DNA from 4 places in the Hylemonella sp. GW821-FHT10B10 genome. Region 1 is predicted to be linked to each of the others. Evidence: predicted binding sites of a transcription regulator. Region 1 holds the regulator's gene; each other region holds the start of a gene.

Region 1 (4,209 bases):
CGGTCAGGCGGATGCGGCGCACCGGCGCCTGCACGCCGGTGCTGGCCGTCCAGCTCAGGTGCTGGGGCTCGCAGGCGGCCACCGTGTGGTTGCGGCGCTGGGCCTCGCGCATCATGGCGAAGGTGCTGTCCTTGTAGGTCTTGAAGGATTCCAGCGGGTCGGCGACAAAGAGCAGGTTCATGGATGGCGCAACAGGGCTAGCGGTGGCCGGAAGTCTCTCACGAATCCTCGGAAGACATACGGCAGGGGTCCTGCAAGCACGCGTACCGCCCAGGGGCAAAAGCAAGGACTGGACCAGCCGCCCGGCCCGATTACAATGCCCAGGACCCCAAAGAGCAAGATTCGTGCCTTTATGAAATTCACCATCCTCCGCTTCCTTCTGTGCGCAGCCTGTGCACTGAACGCGGGCGTGGCCAGTGCCGAGAAGGCCGATGCCAAGAAACCGATGAACATCGAGGCCGATGCCCTGCGCTATGACGATCTCAAGCAGACCAGCGTCTTCAGCGGCAATGTGGTGCTGACCCGGGGTTCCATCATCATCAAGGGCACACGCATCGAAGTGCGCCAGGACCCCCAGGGTTACCAGTTCGGCGTGGTGACGGCCGAAGCCGGCCAGCGCGCCTACTTCCGCCAGAAACGCGACGGCGAGGACGAATACATCGAGGGAGAGAGCGAAACCATCGAATACGACGGCCGCGCCGACGTGTTCAAGCTGATCAAGGACGCCCGCCTGCGCCGCCTGCGCGGCACCCAGGTGGCCGATGTGGTGACGGGCAACATCATCCAGTACAGCAGCCTGACGGACGTGTTCACGGTGGACGGCGGCCCGCAAAAGGGTGGCGAGCGCGTGCGCGCCACGCTGACACCGCGCAACGAGACGACAGCGGCCCCGGTGGCACCACGCCCCGGCCTGCCCCTGCGCAATGACGACACCTTGGGCGGAGGACGCAAGTGAGCGACAGCCAGCAGATGGTAAGCGGGGCTGTGCCCGACTCCCAGCCCGACTCGGCGATCGCCCAGGACACGCAGCCCGGCGCCGACACCAGCCGCCTGGAGGCGCGCCACCTCAAGAAGTTCTACGGCAGCCGCGAGGTCGTCAAGGACGTGGCCCTGACCGTGCGCAAGGGCGAGGTGGTGGGACTGCTGGGCCCCAACGGGGCGGGCAAGACCACCTCCTTCTACATGATCGTGGGCCTGGTGCGTGCCAGTGCCGGCGAGATCCTGATCGACGACGAGCGCGTGGAGCACATGCCCATCCACCAGCGCGCGCGCATGGGCCTGAGCTACCTGCCGCAGGAGGCGTCCATCTTCCGCAAGCTCAACGTCGAGGACAACGTGCGCGCCGTGCTGGAGCTGCAGCGTGACGAGGCCGGCAAACCGCTGAGCAAGGGCGAGATCGAGAACCGTCTTACCGCCCTGTTGCAGGACCTGCGCGTGGAGACGCTGCGCTTGTCGCCCGCGCTCGCGCTGTCGGGTGGCGAGCGCCGCCGCGTGGAGATCGCCCGCGCCCTGGCCACCCAGCCGCGTTTCATCCTGCTGGACGAGCCTTTTGCCGGTATCGACCCGATCGCGGTGATCGAGATCCAGCGCATCATCAGTTTCCTCAAGGCGCGCGGCATCGGCGTGCTGATCACCGACCACAATGTGCGCGAGACGCTGGGCATCTGCGACCACGCCTACATCATCAGCGAGGGCCGGGTGCTGGCCCAGGGCACGCCAGCCGAGATCGTCAACAACGCCGATGTGCGCCGGGTCTACCTCGGCGAGCACTTCAAGATGTGAGGGGGTCCCCCCTGCACATCGGCTTGGCATCATGAAACAGGGACTGTCGCTACGGGTCTCCCAGCACCTGGCGCTCACGCCCCAGTTGCAGCAGTCCATCCGTCTGCTGCAGCTCTCTACGCTGGAGCTGAACCAGGAGGTCGAGCAACTGCTCGACGAAAATCCCTTCCTTGAACGCGCCGACGACAGCGTCGAGCGCGAGGCCCATGGCCTGGAGCGTGCCGATACGCCGGTGGCACAGGACGAGGCGGAATACGACTACAGCAGCAGTAGTGCGTCGTCCAGCGATGGACCGGACGACAGTGCCACCACCAGCCTGGAGATCGAGGGCAACTGGGAGGGCGACGGCAGCGTGGACATGTCGCCCGACGACAGCGAATGGGGCGGCGACGCGCCGGCGCGCAACGGCGCGCGCGAGGACGACGAAGCCGACGCCACCGAACTGGCGCGCAGTCAGGAATCGCTGCCGGACTTCCTCAAGCGCCAGGCCCTGTCCCTGCGCCTGAATGCCGTCGACCGCGCGGCCCTGCTGTTCCTGATCGAGTCGCTCAACGACGACGGTTATCTGGAAGACACGCTGGAGTCCCTGGCGCAGGGCCTGGCTGGCGACGATCTGGAGCAGGTGGAGTCCGTGCGCGAGCATTTCGAGCTCGCGCTGCGCCTGCTGCAAAGTCTGGAGCCCACGGGTGTGGGCGCGCGCAACATGGCCGAATGCCTGCGCCTGCAGCTGCACGCCTTGCAGGCCGATGCGATGAGGGGTGCGGCGGCCTTGCCGGAGCCCGCGGTGGTGGCGCAGGCCCTGCGCATGATCGAGCAGCCGCCCGAACTGCTGGCGCGGCGTGACCTCAAGAAGCTGGCACAGCTCTGCGGCGGCAGTGAAGCCCTGACGCGCGAGGCCCTGGGTCTGGTGGCGCGGCTGGAGCCCAAGCCCGGCCGGCGCTTCGTCAACGTCGAGCGCAACGTCATCGTGCCCGACGTGCTGGTGCTGCGCAGCGGCAATGGCGCGCAGACCCGTTTTCGCGTGCAGCTCAACCCGGACATCATGCCGCGCCTGCGCGTGCACGACATCTATGCCAACGCGCTCAAGGGCCACAAGGCCGGCGGCCGCGAAGGCGACAACTACGCCGCGCTGCAGCAGCGCCTGCAGGAGGCGCGCTGGTTCATCAAGAACATCCAGCAGCGTTTCGACACCATCCTGCGCGTGAGCAGCGCCATTGTCGAGCGGCAGAAGAACTTCTTCATGCACGGCGAACTGGCCATGCGCCCGCTGGTGTTGCGCGAGATCGCCGACGAGCTGGGTCTGCACGAGTCCACCATCAGCCGCGTGACCACGGCCAAATACATGTCCACGCCCTTTGGCACCTACGAACTCAAGTACTTCTTCGGCTCGGGCCTGGGCACCGAATCCGGCGGCAACGCTTCGAGTACGGCGGTGCGCGCGCTGATCAAGCAGTTTGTCAGTGCCGAGAACGCCAAGAAACCCCTGTCCGACAGCCAGCTCTCCGAGATGCTCAAGGAGCAGGGCATCGAATGCGCGCGCCGCACCGTGGCCAAATACCGCGAGGCCTTGAAAATAGCTCCCGCCAACCTGCGCAAAGCGCTCTGAATGGACGCACTGTGAACCAGCTGCAATTGTTTCTGCCTTGCGCCGCCGGCGTGGAGGACTATCTGGCGCCCGAGATCCTGCAGATCACGGGTCTGCCGCCGGGGTGTGTCACCAAACAGCGCGGCGGGGTGGCGGTGCGCACCTCGTTTGCGCAGGCCATGCTGCTCAACCTCTACAGCCGCCTGGCGCAGCGTGTGCTGGTGTTGCTCTCGTACACCGAATACCGCAGCGAACAGGATCTGTACCGCGCCGCCATGGCGGTGCCCTGGGAGCAGTGGTTCACACCTAAGGAAAGCATCAAGGTCGAGGTCACGGCGCAACACAGCCCGCTGACCTCGCTGAACTTTGCAGCGCTGAAGGTGAAGGACGCGGTTTGTGACCGTTTTCGCGAAACCTCGGGCGGCGTGCGCCCCGATGTGGACACCCAGTGGCCCGACGTGCGGATCTACGCCCACCTGACCACCGACAGCTGCTCGCTCTATATCGATACCTCGGGTGAGCCGTTGTTCAAGCGCGGCTGGCGCGAGGACAAGGGTGATGCGCCCCTGAAGGAGACTCTGGCCGCGGCCATGATCGCTGCCAGTGGCTGGGCCGATGGCGACGGTGACCTGCTGCCGCTGTACGACCCCTGCTGCGGCAGCGGCACGGTGGTGATCGAGGCGGCGCAGATCGCCTGCAACATCGCGGCCGGTTCGCTGCGGCGTTTCGCTTTCGAGAAATACCGGCCTTTCCGCGCCCAGGAGTGGGCCGCCATGAAGGCCGAGGCCGCGCAGGCCGTGGTCAAGCCCGAGCCCGGCCAGGCGGCGCTGATCTACGGCAGC
Region 2 (4,209 bases), on a different contig from region 1:
ACCGTTGGGGGTCTTCCAGTTCAGGCCCTTGAAGACGTCGGCGATGGTCAGCAGCTTGCTGGCCACGATGGCCTCGCGCACCGCCTGGTGGCCGTGGTCCGTGCAGCCGCACATGGCCTTGGTCTTGGGCGTGGCCGAGTAGTCACCACCGGCCGTGAACATGAGAATCTGTTCCACCAGACCGGTGCAGGAACCGCAGCTCGCGCTGGCCTTGGTGTGCTTGCGCACTTCTTCCAGGGTGAACAGGCCTTTTTCCTTGATGGCCTTGCAGATGGTGCCCTTGTTCACACCGTTGCAACCGCAGACCTCGTCGGTGTCAGCCATGGCGGCAGCCTTGCTGTGGCCTTCGTGGCCGGCGTCGCCGATATTGGATTCGCCGAACATCAGCTTGTCGCGGATGTCGCCCACGCTGCGGCCGTCGCGCAGCAGCTTGAAGTACCAGGAACCGTCGACCGTGTCGCCGTAGAGGCAGGCGCCCACCAGCTTGTCGTCCTTGAGCACCAGCTTCTTGTAGACGCCGCCGGAGGGGTCGCTCATCACGATCTCTTCGGTACCCTCGCCGCCCATGAAGTCGCCGGCGGAGAACAGGTCGATGCCTGTGACCTTGAGTTTGGTCGAGGTCAGCGAACCGGTGTAACGACCGATACCAAACTGCGCCAGGTGGTTGGCCAGCACCTTGCCCTGCTCGAACAGGGGGGCCACCAGGCCGTAGGCGATGCCGCGGTGCGCGGCGCACTCGCCCACCGAGTAGATACGCGCGTCGGTGGTGGTCTGCATGGTGTCGCTGACCACGATGCCGCGGTTCACGTGCAGTTTCATCTTCTCGGCCAGCGCCGTGTTGGGACGGATGCCCACGGCCATCACGACCAGGTCGGCCGGCACTTCGCTGCCGTCCTTGAACTTCACGCTCTTGACGCGGCCGTCGGCCCCGCCGACGAGCTCCTGCGTCTGCGCGCCGATCAGGAACTGCATGCCGCGGTCTTCCAGCGACTTTTGCAGCATCTTGCCGGCCACGTCGTCGAGCTGGCGTTCCATCAGCCAGGGCATCACGTGCACCACGCTGACCATCATGCCGCGTTTCATCAGTCCGTTGGCCGCTTCCAGGCCCAGCAGGCCGCCGCCGATGACCACAGCATGCTTGTATTTGGCGGCGGCTTCGATCATGGCCTCGGTGTCGGCGATGTCGCGGTAGGCCAGCACGCCTTTGAGGTCCTTGCCCGGCACGGGCAGGATGAAAGGGTTGGAGCCCGTGGCCAGGATCAGGCGGTCGTAGTCGGCGCTGATCGTTTCGCCCTGGGCGTTGCTGGCGTGCACGGTGCGCTTGACGCGGTCCACATCGGTCACGTTCCAGCCTGCATGCAGGGTGATGCCGTTGTCCTTGTACCAGGCCCAGTCGTTGAGGACGATGTCTTCCAGCTGTTGTTCGCCGGCCAGTACCGGCGAGAGCAGGATGCGGTTGTAGTTGGGGTGGGGTTCGGCGCCAAAGACCGTGATCTCATAGAGATCGGGCGCAATCTTCAGCAGCTCTTCGAGCGAGCGCACGCCGGCCATGCCGTTGCCGATCATCACCAGTTTGAGTTTCTTCATGACAAACTCCATCCATCCAAATCAAGCGAGCCAACAAAAAAGGCGTCCTCACGATGCTCCCGGTCGGGGATATGCATGTGGGGACGCCTTCGTCCGGGTTTCATCCGCTGCGCCGTTGCACCGGATGAGTGAATAGGGGCCAGCTTCGGCCGCTTACGCGAGAACTCATGCAAGTGTCGTGCCAGATTTGTGCGAAGCAGCAAAGATGGGCGAGGAGGGCTGGCCAGCCCGCAAAATGCACCAATACAGGCATCAATCTTGCGGAACACCCATCCATATGAGTTTTGAAATGGACATCGGCTACACCTCGCTTGCGGGTGCCAAGGCCGTCAACGAGGACTTCGCCGGCGCCATGCTGCCCGAGGAAGGGCGCGAGGACATGGGGGTGATTGCCGCCATCGCCGACGGTGTCAGCGCCGGCGGCAATGGGCAGGAGGCGGCCCAGACCACGGTGGCCACATTGGTGCGTGATTACTACGGCACGCCCCAAACCTGGGACACCACGGTGGCGCTGGACCGTATCATCGCCGCGCAAAACGCCTGGCTGGCAGCCACCAATCGCAGGCGTGAGCCCCATGTCGGCATGACCACGCTCACCGCTTTGGTGCTGCGTGGGCATTCCTACACCCTGGCCCATGTGGGCGACACGCGGGCCTATCTGTTGCGCGAAGGACAGGTCACGCAGCTCACGGTGGACCACGTCATGCCGCACCCCGATTTCCGCCACCAGCTCATGCGGGTCGTGGGTGCCGAGGATCGCCTCGTGGTGGACTACATCCAGGGTGACCTGCAGGTGGGTGATGTCTTCATCCTGCTCAGCGACGGGGTGCACGGTTCCCTGCGCCTGCGCATGCTGGCGGAAATGGCCGAGCTGTCCAATGCCCAGCTCATCAGCGAAAGCCTGGTGCAGGCGGCCATCAAGGCCGGCAGCAACGACAACGCCACGGCCCTGGTGGTGCGTGTGCTGGGCCTGCTGGACGCCACGCTGCAGGACGTGAGCCGCACGGCCCAGGATCTGCCGGTACCGGTGCGTCTGAAGGAGGGCGACCTGATCGATGGCCTGCGCGTGATGGGTGTTGCCGCCGATACCGGCATCAACCTGATCTACCGTGTGCGAGACCCGCACAGCCAGACCGACTACGCGCTCAAGACCCTGCATCCGGCGCGCGCGCATGACCCCGAGGAGTGCGCCATGCTGGCCCACGAGGCCTGGCTGGCGCACGCCATGCAGACCTCGCGCGCCGCCGACCACCTGGTGCGCCTGCACGATGGGCCGCCCGGTGGCAAGGGACAGACCGCTTTTTACCTGCTCTATGACTGGCACGCCGGCGAAACCCTGCAGCAGATGATGGAGCGCAAGCACCGCTTCGCCCCGGCCCAGGCCGTGGCGCTGGCCACCCAGGTGCTCAAGGCCCTGGGCCGCCTGCACCGCCAGAGCGTGGTCCACCGCGACATCAAGCCGGCCAACCTGCACCAGGGTGAAGACGGGGTGCTGCGCCTGCTGGACCTGGGCGTGGCCCTGAGCGGGCGCGAGCCCGAAGCCATGCGCCGGCTGCACGCCGGCACACCCAGCTATATCAACCCCGAGCAGTGGGGGTTCACCATGCGCGCCGGTGGCATCGACACCAATGTGCCGCCCGAAGACCCCGACGCCATGAGCGATCTCTTCGCCCTGGGGGTGACGTTTTATCAACTGCTGGCCGACGGCAAGCTGCCTTACGGCGCGGTGCTGCCCTACCAGAGTGGCCGCTACTACCGGGACCCCCAACCACCCAGCCGCTACAACCCCGAGGTACCGATCTGGATGGACCACGTGGTGCTCAAGGCCGTGGCGCGCGACAAGCGCCAGCGTTTCGAAACGGCCGAGGAGTTCCTGCTGGCCCTGGAGCGCGGCGCCAGCCGCCCGCTGACGGCGCCGCCCGCCTCGCCCCTGCTGCAGCGCGACCCGACCTTCGTCTGGAAACTGCTGTTCGTGGTGAGCGGGTTGTTCAACCTGCTGTTGGTCTACTGGTTGCTGTTTCTGCCGAAGTAGGAGGAGTTTGCTGGTAGCAGCTTCTGGCTCACGGTAATGCAGACAGCAAGTGTTGCTCGATCCCCCATTTGGGGGATGAGCTCAAGCAGGTACGCTCACTAGAATTCAGCGATCCCCCGATGGGCTGATGTCCAGAGGCTCGGTTGTTTGAGTATTCAGTGTATTCAGATGCGTATTCTTGTTCTCGGCGCCATCCGGCTGTATCAGCGCCATATTTCGCCTCACAAGGGGTTTCGTTGCGCCTATGGCCTGCACACCGGGCATGGGAGTTGTTCGACCCTGGGGTTTCGGGTTGTCCGACGCTTTGGGGTGATCCATGGCTTGAAGGTCTTGCGCAAGCGGTTGTTCCTGTGTGGAGTGGCGCACCGTCGCTATGGGGTGTTGCGCGCCAGACCGCATCGCAGTCAGCGGGGTGATTGCGATCTGGGCTGTGATCTACCGGTGGATGGTGGCTGTGACATGCCGGAGTGGAAGTCGTGTGATGCGTCCGATGCGTTCAGTTGTGCCGATGGGTGCAGCTGCGATTGGCCTAGCCGACACAGGAAAGACAAAGAGAAAGGTATCTATATTCCGCCCAAAGTCACTCTTTG
Region 3 (4,209 bases), on a different contig from region 1:
AGTCCTGCTCGACCTCGATGACCAGCTCGGTATCGGCCAGGCGCACGCGGTCGCCCGCGGTGGGGCCGAACATTTCGGCGTAGGCGCGTTTGGGGATCATGTTCATTACAGTTTTCCTTGCACGAGGGCGCGGAAGCCGTAGACCTTGCGTTCGCCTGCAAAGTCCACCAGCTCCACCGTGCGCTGCTGGCCGGGCTCGAAGCGCACTGCGGTGCCGCTGGCGATGTTCAGGCGCATGCCGCGCGCGGCCGTGCGGTCGAAATCCAGCGCGCCATTGGTCTCGGCAAAGTGGTAATGCGAGCCGACCTGGATGGGCCGCTCGGCGGTGTTCTTCACCACCAGGGTCAGCGTACGCCGGTCCGGGTTGAGGGTGTGCGCGCCGTCGTCGATCAGCAGTTCGCCAGGGATGAGGGACATGATGCGGTCCTCTCGGCTCAGGCCAGGCGCAGCAGCAGGGCCGAGCCCAGCAGGGCCACACCACCACCAGCCGCCGCGCCGAGCCAGCGCAGGCGTGAGAAGAACGTGTTACCCAGCCCGATGCCCAGGCCATGCAGCGCGGCCGTGGCCATCACCATGCCGGTCAACGCCAGCCACTGGCCTGCGCCAGCGAAGTCGATGGCGAGTTCGCTGCCGTGCGCAGCGCCGTGGAAGAAAGCGAACAGGCCGGCCAGAGCTGCGGCCAGCGCCACCGGCAGACCGCGGTGCGTGGCCACCAGCAGGCCCAGCACCAGCAGGGAGCTGGCAATCATCGGTTCCACCGCAGGCACGGCCAGGCCAGCAAAACCGGCCCCCGCACCCACGGCCAGCATCAGCACGAAAACAGCGGGCGCCAGCCACAGCGGACGCACGGCCAGGGCACTCCACACGCCCAGCGCCAGCATGGCGGCCAGGTGGTCGAGCCCTGTGAAGGGGTGCAGCAGGCCGCTGGCCAGCGCGCTGTGGGCATGGGCGTCGCCGGCACCGGTGTGGGCCAGGGCCAGGCCGGGCAGGAGCAAGGTGGCGCAAGTGGCCAGACGGAGCAGGAAGGGGGTCATGGGGTGTCTCTCCTTGATGTGTTGTTGTTGTGCCATGAGCGTCTCAGCGGCGCAGGTGCCAGATCACCATACCGGCCAGCACACCGAAGGCGAGCAGGCCGAAGATGTCGCGCAGATGCAGTGCCGGCAGTGCGAGGCCTTCGCCGGCCAGTGTGGCGCTGGTCATGAGCAGGGCAGACAGGCAGAGGATGAACTTGCGCATGGCAGGGCCGTTTTCAAACAATGGGTTGGTGCACGGTGACGAGTTTGGTGCCGTCGGGGAAGGTGGCTTCGACCTGGATGTCGGGAATCATTTCGGGTACGCCTTCCATCACGTCGCCGCGCTTGAGCAGGGTGCGGCCCTCGCTCATGAGCTGGGCCACGCTCTTGCCGTCGCGCGCGCCCTCCATCACGGCGGCACTGATGTAGGCCATGGCCTCAGGGTAATTGAGCTTGAGCCCACGCGCCATACGCCGTTCGGCCAAGAGGGCGGCGGTGAAGATGAGCAGCTTGTCTTTCTCGCGCGGCGTGAGTTCCATGGTCGTGCGTGGTGTGTTGTGTCCTGCTTATGCAATAGCCGTGCCGTAGTACCTGCGCGGCCGCTTGTCCAGATTTGTGCCCGGGCCCGGAGTTTCGCCTGTTTCAGGTGCGCCGTCATCCTTTTGTGCACCCGAATGCGGCACATTCGCCGCTCAAACGCCTGAAAACCGTGCATGCAAGGCGGCCAGCTGGCGTGGCAGCTGCTCCGGCTTTGCTGCGATGCGGTGGTTCTGTGCCCCGAAAATCTGGCGCGCGTAAGCGGCCGCGCCGGCGTCCACGGCCAGGCCGCAGACCGGCAGGCCCTGTCGCGTTGCAGCCAATACGGCGGCCCGGGCATCGGCGATCAGGTAGCGCCTGTCGTACACATCCACGTCGGAGGGTTCGCCGTCGGTGAGTACCAGCAGTGCGCGCCGCGCGGCCGGCTCGGCCGCCAGCAGGGCAGTGGCGTGGCGCAGGGCCGCGCCCAGGCGGGTGGACCAGGCAGGTTGCACGGCGCGCAGCCGGGCCTCGGCCCGGTCGTCCAGCGGCTGGCCGAAATCCAGCAGGCGGTGGTAACGCACGTGGGCCCGGGTATCGGAACAAAAACCGTGCAGGGCGATGCGCTCGCCGGCGGCCTGCGCGGTCCGTGCCAGCAGCAGGGCGGCCTGCCGCTCCACTTCGAGCAGGCTGGGGGCCTCTGGGCTGGCGCGTGCGCCGGTGGACTGGGAAAGATCCAGAAGCACCAGCAGGCTCAAGGCCTCGGTCTGCGGGCCCGGGCGCTGGAAGATGCGGCCCGATGGGGCGCCTTGCAGGCGGCGTTCGACGGCGGCCTCGATGGCGGCGTCCAGGTCCAGGGTCTCGCCCTCCCACTGGCGGCGCAGGCGGCGGCCGGGCTGGGTACGTTGCCGTTGCAAGGGCGGCAGCGGTCTGCGCGCGGAAGAGGCACTTGCTTGTGCCTTGAGCAGAGGCTGCAGTTCGTACAGGGTGCACCAGTTGGGACGCAGCACGGCGCTGCGCGCGTCCCACTCGGGGTAGTGGTGGACGGAGAGCACGGATTCGATGGCCTGTGCCGCTGCGCCGCTTGCTTGCGGCTGCTCCTGCAGCGGGGCCTGCAAGGCCTGGGCCGCTTCATCGCGGGCCACGCCGTGGTCCCAGAGGCAGCTGTTGTCGTCGCGGTAGGCGGCGGGCACGGCATATTGCTGCGGGTCGAAGCGCACGCGCATCTGCCCCAGGTCGTTGGCCAGCAGGGCGGCCAGGCGGCGAAAGGCGGTGTAGTCCTGCAAGCCCTGCTGTGCACGGGCGGCTGCGTAGAGCGTACGCGCCTTGTCCACCCAGGCGTTGCCGTCGGGGTAGTGCTCGTCGAGCAGGGCCAGGCTCAGGCGCGAGATCAGGGCTGTGAAGCTCAGGCCCTGCGCCTGCAGGCTCGCGCGCAGGCCGGCCAGGAACCAGGTGCGCAGGCCCGGCAGCTGCTCCGACATCAGATCTTCAACGCGCGCGTCTTCCACGGCCGCTACCACGGCCTGTGCGAGCGGCTTGAGCGTGGCCGAGGGCTGGGCCAGGGGCGAGTACAGCAGATGGGCTGCGGCATGGGCCACGGCGGCGCGCTGCTGCGCACCGTCCCCTGCCGGCAGCAAAAGATGCGTGGGCGTGAGGACGGGGCGTGCCGGCGGCGCGTCGGGAGGGCTGGCGGGCAGGGTCTGCAGCTGCAGCTGGCGGCCGCTGAAGGCCTGCAGCAGGTAAGCGAGCGCCGGCGGTGGCGCTTCAGGGAAAACTGGCATCGACCAGGGCGCGCAGGGCGGCGCTCATGTCGGGGTCGTCGGTGAGCGCGCGTGTCATGGTCATGTCGCAGCTGTCGCGCGGGTCCACGCCGTCGCGGATCAGGGTACCGGCGTAGACCAGCATGCGCGTGGACACACCCTCGTCCAGGCCCCGTTCACGCAGGGCACGCGAGCGCCGGGCGATGCCCACCAGGCGCGCGGCCAGCTCGGTGGCGATGCCGGCCTCGTGCGCGACGATCTCGGTCTCGGCGTCTTCGGGCGGGTAGTCGAACTCCAGTGCAGCGAAGCGCTGGCGCGTGGAGGGTTTCATGTCCTTGGCACGGCTCTGGTAACCGGGGTTGTAGGAGACCACGAGCTGGAAGTCCGGGTGGGCGCGCACGATCTCGCCCTTGCGGTCCAGTGGCAATATGCGCCGCGCGTCGGTCAGCGGGTGGATCACCACCGTGGTGTCCTGGCGCGCCTCCACCACCTCGTCCAGGTAGCAGATGCCGCCGTGGCGCACAGCCAGCGTCAGCGGCCCGTCGTGCCAGGCCGTGCCCTGGGCGTCGAGCAGGTAGCGCCCCACCAGATCGGAGGCGCTCATGTCTTCGTTGCAGGCCAGAGTGACCAGCGGTCGCCCCAGCTTCCAGGCCATGTACTCGACAAAACGCGTCTTGCCGCAACCGGTCGGGCCCTTGAGCATCAGAGGCAGGCGGTGGGCATAGGCGTGCTCGTACAGCGCCACCTCGCGCGCCGCCGGCCGGTAGTACGGCTGCGCGCGCAGGCGATAGGCAGCCAGCGGGTCGCTCGGGTGCTCGGACAGGTCCACGGTGCGCCCTCCAGGCAGGGCACCTCCTTAGCGATGCGTGGCGGGTGTGTTGGGGATGCCCTCGATCGGGCATTCCGGTGTGCCCACGGTG
Region 4 (4,209 bases), on a different contig from region 1:
AGCCTGTTGCAAGGCCTGGGCTCGGCACTGCTGGCCTTGCTGGCCCTGATCCTGACCCTGCCGCTGTGGCTGATCCCGCCACTGGTGATCGTGCTGCCGCCCCTGATCTGGGGCTGGCTGACCTCGCGTGTCATGGTCTACGACGCGCTGGCCCAACATGCCACCGCGGAGGAGCGGGAAGAGCTGATGCGCCGGCATCGATACTGGCTGCTGGGCATCGGCGTGGTCAGCGGCTACATGGGGGCGGCGCCCGGGCTGATCTGGGCGGTCGGGGCCATGGCCGTGGTGCTCGCGCCGCTGCTGGTGCCGCTGGCCATCTGGATCTACACCTTCGTTTTCATCTTCGCTGCACTCTGGTTCACCCATTACGGCCTGGCGGCGCTCGCCGCCCTGCGCGCCGAACCTTTGTCGGCCGCCGCCCCGGCGTCGACTGTGCTGCAGGCCATACCCTCGACCGACACCCATGTCTGACACCACGGTTTCTTTCGGCATCGTCATCATTGGCGATGAAATCCTCTCCGGCAAGCGTGCCGACAAGCATCTGCCCAAGGCGATCGAACTGCTGCAGGCGCGCGGCCTGCAGCTCGCCTACGCCGACTATGTCGGGGACGACCCCGCGCGCATCACGGCCACGCTCGCGCGCGCTTTCGAATCGGGCTCCGTGGTGTTCTCCTGCGGTGGCATCGGTGCCACGCCAGACGACCACACGCGCCAGTGCGCGGCGCGCGCCCTGGGGGTGGGCCTGGTCCTGCATCCGCAGGCCGAGCGCCTGATCCGCGAGCGCATGCAGGATGTAGCGCGCGAACAGGGGGTGCCCTATGTGCCGGACCGTGCTGACAATGTGCACCGACTGAACATGGGTGTGTTTCCTGTGGGGGCAGACATCATTCCCAACCCTTACAACAAGATTCCCGGTTTCAGCTGTGCCTCGCCCTCAGGCCGTGGCGCGGTCCATTTCGTGCCGGGTTTTCCGGTGATGGCCTGGCCCATGATCGAGTGGACGCTGGACACACTGTATGCCCCGCTTTTCAGCCGCAATGCCTGGCAGGAGCAATCGGTCATCGTCTATGGCGCCATGGAAGCGACCTTGACGCCGCTGATGGAGGCTATTGAAGCTCGGCATGTCGGTGTCAAGGTCTTCAGCCTGCCCAGTGTGGACCACCCCCAGCACGGCCGGCACATCGAACTCGGGGTCAAGGGCAAGCCCGACGTGACCCCCGCGGCCTACGCCGAGCTGTTGGCGGGCCTGCGCGAACAGGGCGTCAAGCTTGGCCCCGAATTGGTGCGCAATCAGTAGGTTACTATTTTGGTGCAAATTTAATGCACCAATATGGTGTTGTGTGGGTGAAAGTTTCTGCTCCGGTGCGTTCATGGCCCCTCGAAGGCCGGGAAAGTCAGGGCAAAATACCGAATTCCACGCAGGCCGGCGCAAGCAGGATTGGCACAGAAACTGCATTCATGTGCCTGCGTAACTTTTAATCAACCTTCCTAGCAGGAGTACCAGATGGCTAAGACCGTCGCAGACGTGATGAAGATGGTGAAGGAAAACGAAGTCAAGTTCGTTGACTTCCGCTTCACCGACACCCGTGGCAAAGAACAGCACGTGACCGTGCCGATCTCCGCTTTTGGCGAAGACAAGTTCACTTCCGGCCACGCTTTCGACGGTTCGTCCATCGCTGGCTGGAAGGGTATCGAGGCTTCGGACATGCAGCTCATGCCCGACCCGAACACCGCCAACATCGACCCCTTCTTCGAAGAGACCACCCTGTTCCTGCAGTGCGACGTGGTCGAACCCAGCGACGGCAAGGCCTATGACCGCGATCCGCGTTCGATCGCCAAGCGCGCTGAAGCCTATCTGAAGGCTTCCGGCATCGGTGACACCGCCTATTTCGGTCCGGAACCCGAATTCTTCATCTTCGACGGCGTGCGTTGGGCCAACGAACCCGGCAACGTGATGTTCGCCATCGACGAGTACGAAGCTCCCTGGAACTCCGGCAAGCAGCTTGAAGGCGGCAACCGTGGCCACCGTCCCACCACCAAGGGCGGTTACTTCCCGGTGCCCCCGGTCGACAGCACGCAAGACATGCGCGCCGAGATGTCCCTGATCCTCGAATCCCTGGGCATCCCGGTCGAAGTGTTCCACCACGAAGTGGCGGGCGCTGGCCAGAACGAAATCGGCACTAAGTTCTCGACCCTGGTCGAGCGCGCCGACTGGACGCAGAACCTGAAGTACGTGGTCTGGAACGTGGCCAATGCCTACGGCAAGACCGCCACCTTCATGCCCAAGCCCTACGCCGGCGACAACGGTTCTGGCATGCACGTGCACCAGTCCATCTGGAAAGACGGCAAGAACCTGTTTGCCGGTGACGGCTACGCCGGCCTGAGCGATTTCGCCCTGTATTACATCGGCGGCATCATCAAGCACGCCCGTGCCCTGAACGCCATCACCAACCCCGGTACCAACAGCTACAAGCGCCTGGTGCCCGGCTTCGAGGCTCCGGTGAAACTGGCCTACAGCTCGCGCAACCGTTCCGCTTCGATCCGCATTCCTTTCGTGGCCAACCCCAAGGGTCGCCGTATCGAGGCGCGTTTCCCCGATCCGTCTGCCAACCCCTACCTGTGCTTCTCGGCCCTGATGATGGCCGGTCTTGACGGCGTGGAAAACAAGATCCATCCGGGCGAAGCCGCCACCAAGGATCTGTACCATCTGCCCCCGGAAGAGGACAAGCTGGTGCCGACCGTCTGCCATAGCCTGGACCAGGCCCTGGACTATCTGGACAAGGACCGCGGCTTCCTGACCAAGGGTGGCGTGTTCACCGACTCCATGCTGGATGCCTATATCGAACTCAAGATGGCCGAAGTGACGCGCTTCCGCATGGCACCGCACCCGGTCGAGTACGACATGTACTACTCCCTGTAAAGGGCGACCCCAGGCTGTGATTCGTTACAGCCTGTCGCAAAAAAAGGACGGCTTCGGCCGTCCTTTTTGTTTTCCGTGAACTTCGGGGGTTTGATTTTCAGCGGGAATAGCCGATACTCTCAGACCGCCCCTGCATTTCCGATGCGCGGAGAACCCCATGAAGAAGCCTTTACTGATGTCATTGACAGCTACGCTTTTCGTAGCAGGCCTGGCTGCCGTTGATCTGGCCCAGGCCCAGGGCCGCATCTATCGCTGCGGCAATGAGTACACCAACACGGTGCAACCCGGTCAGAAGGGCTGCAAGCTGCTGGAAGGCGGCAATGTGACCGTGGTCCAGCGTCCGCGTGCGCCCGATACGGTTCGCATGGCTTCGGCCAACCAGGTCGGTACGCGAGTGGATGTGGACCAGCAGCGTCAACGGGATGCAGATGCCCGTCAGATCCTGGAGGCTGAGCTGCGCAGGGCCGAAGCCCGCAAGAACGAGCTGATTCAGGAGTACAACAACGGTGAGCCTGAAAAATCGGGCCCTGAGTTCCGCAACCACCAGAAATACCTGGACCGGGTGGCCGAGATGAAGGCCAACATCGAGCGCAACGAAAGCGATCTGGCCGGCCTGCGCCGCGAGCTCGATCGTCTGCCTGAGTCCGCTGCTTCATCTGAGTCAAAATAGGCGGCTTGAAACCGACCGCCATTTCCTCCGTCAGCCGCTTCCAGCCTTTCGACCTGCTCGCCACGCTTGTTGCCGTCGTGCATGGCGACGGCGCGGTGGTCTATGCCAATGCCGCCCTCGAGGACGCGCTGGGCATGTCCCGGCGCAGCATCGAAGGCTCCGCCCTGGCCGATTACTACACCGAACCCCAGGTTCTGGCCTCTGCCCTCGGGGGGCTGCGCGACAACGAATTTGCAGCCCTGCGGTATGACGCCTGGGTCAAGCGTCCTGGGCGTGATCTTTTGCCCGTCCACGTGATCCTCACGCAGACCGACAGACCGGGCGACATCCTGATCGAGATGCTGCCGCTGGAACAGCAGGCCCGTCAGGAGCGCGAGGAGCGCCTGCTGGACCAGGCCCAGGCCAACAAGGAGCTGATCCGCAACCTGGCGCACGAGATCAAGAACCCCCTGGGCGGGATCCGCGGTGCGGCCCAACTGCTGGAGATGGAGATCGACAGCCAGCTGACCGAGTACACGCGTGTCATCATCCATGAGGCCGATCGCCTGCAGACCCTGGTGGACCGCCTGCTGGCGCCGCACCGCCGGCCCCACGTGGTGGGCGACGTCAATATGCACGA

The links. Region 1 encodes sigma-54, which starts transcription at its own class of promoters, with help from an activator protein. Its sites were predicted from a motif close to TGGCANGNAANCTGCTTT; they were not measured.
Region 2: a site for sigma-54 is predicted at 1,754-1,771, ahead of nirB (nitrite reductase large subunit NirB). Genes of this name have one in related genera too.
Region 3: a site for sigma-54 is predicted at 1,581-1,598, ahead of AC07NT_RS13020 (urease subunit gamma). Genes of this name have one in related genera too.
Region 4: a site for sigma-54 is predicted at 1,440-1,457, ahead of glnA (type I glutamate--ammonia ligase). Genes of this name have one in related genera too.

What each region holds. Positions count from the first base shown of each region.
Region 1 covers NZ_JBWKNN010000003.1:443,477-447,685, forward strand. The annotation lists gene gshB (glutathione synthase) at 1-181, opposite strand, end outside; gene lptA (lipopolysaccharide transport periplasmic protein LptA) at 353-955, shown strand; gene lptB (LPS export ABC transporter ATP-binding protein) at 970-1,782, shown strand; gene rpoN (RNA polymerase factor sigma-54) at 1,814-3,388, shown strand; gene AC07NT_RS15660 (THUMP domain-containing class I SAM-dependent RNA methyltransferase) at 3,400-4,209, shown strand, end outside.
Region 2 covers NZ_JBWKNN010000001.1:689,407-693,615, forward strand. The annotation lists gene nirB (nitrite reductase large subunit NirB) at 1-1,587, opposite strand, end outside; gene AC07NT_RS03380 (bifunctional protein-serine/threonine kinase/phosphatase) at 1,865-3,619, shown strand; gene yidD (membrane protein insertion efficiency factor YidD) at 3,788-4,209, shown strand, end outside.
Region 3 covers NZ_JBWKNN010000002.1:598,257-602,465, reverse strand. The annotation lists gene ureC (urease subunit alpha) at 1-106, opposite strand, end outside; gene AC07NT_RS13035 (urease subunit beta) at 106-417, opposite strand; gene AC07NT_RS13030 (HupE/UreJ family protein) at 435-1,034, opposite strand; gene AC07NT_RS13025 (hypothetical protein) at 1,078-1,236, opposite strand; gene AC07NT_RS13020 (urease subunit gamma) at 1,250-1,552, opposite strand; gene AC07NT_RS13015 (nitric oxide reductase activation protein NorD) at 1,706-3,310, opposite strand; gene AC07NT_RS13010 (CbbQ/NirQ/NorQ/GpvN family protein) at 3,294-4,118, opposite strand; gene AC07NT_RS13005 (aliphatic amidase) at 4,146-4,209, opposite strand, start outside.
Region 4 covers NZ_JBWKNN010000001.1:2,090,680-2,094,888, reverse strand. The annotation lists gene AC07NT_RS10075 (EI24 domain-containing protein) at 1-471, shown strand, start outside; gene AC07NT_RS10070 (competence/damage-inducible protein A) at 464-1,297, shown strand; gene glnA (type I glutamate--ammonia ligase) at 1,505-2,920, shown strand; gene AC07NT_RS10060 (hypothetical protein) at 3,078-3,590, shown strand; gene glnL (nitrogen regulation protein NR(II)) at 3,596-4,209, shown strand, end outside.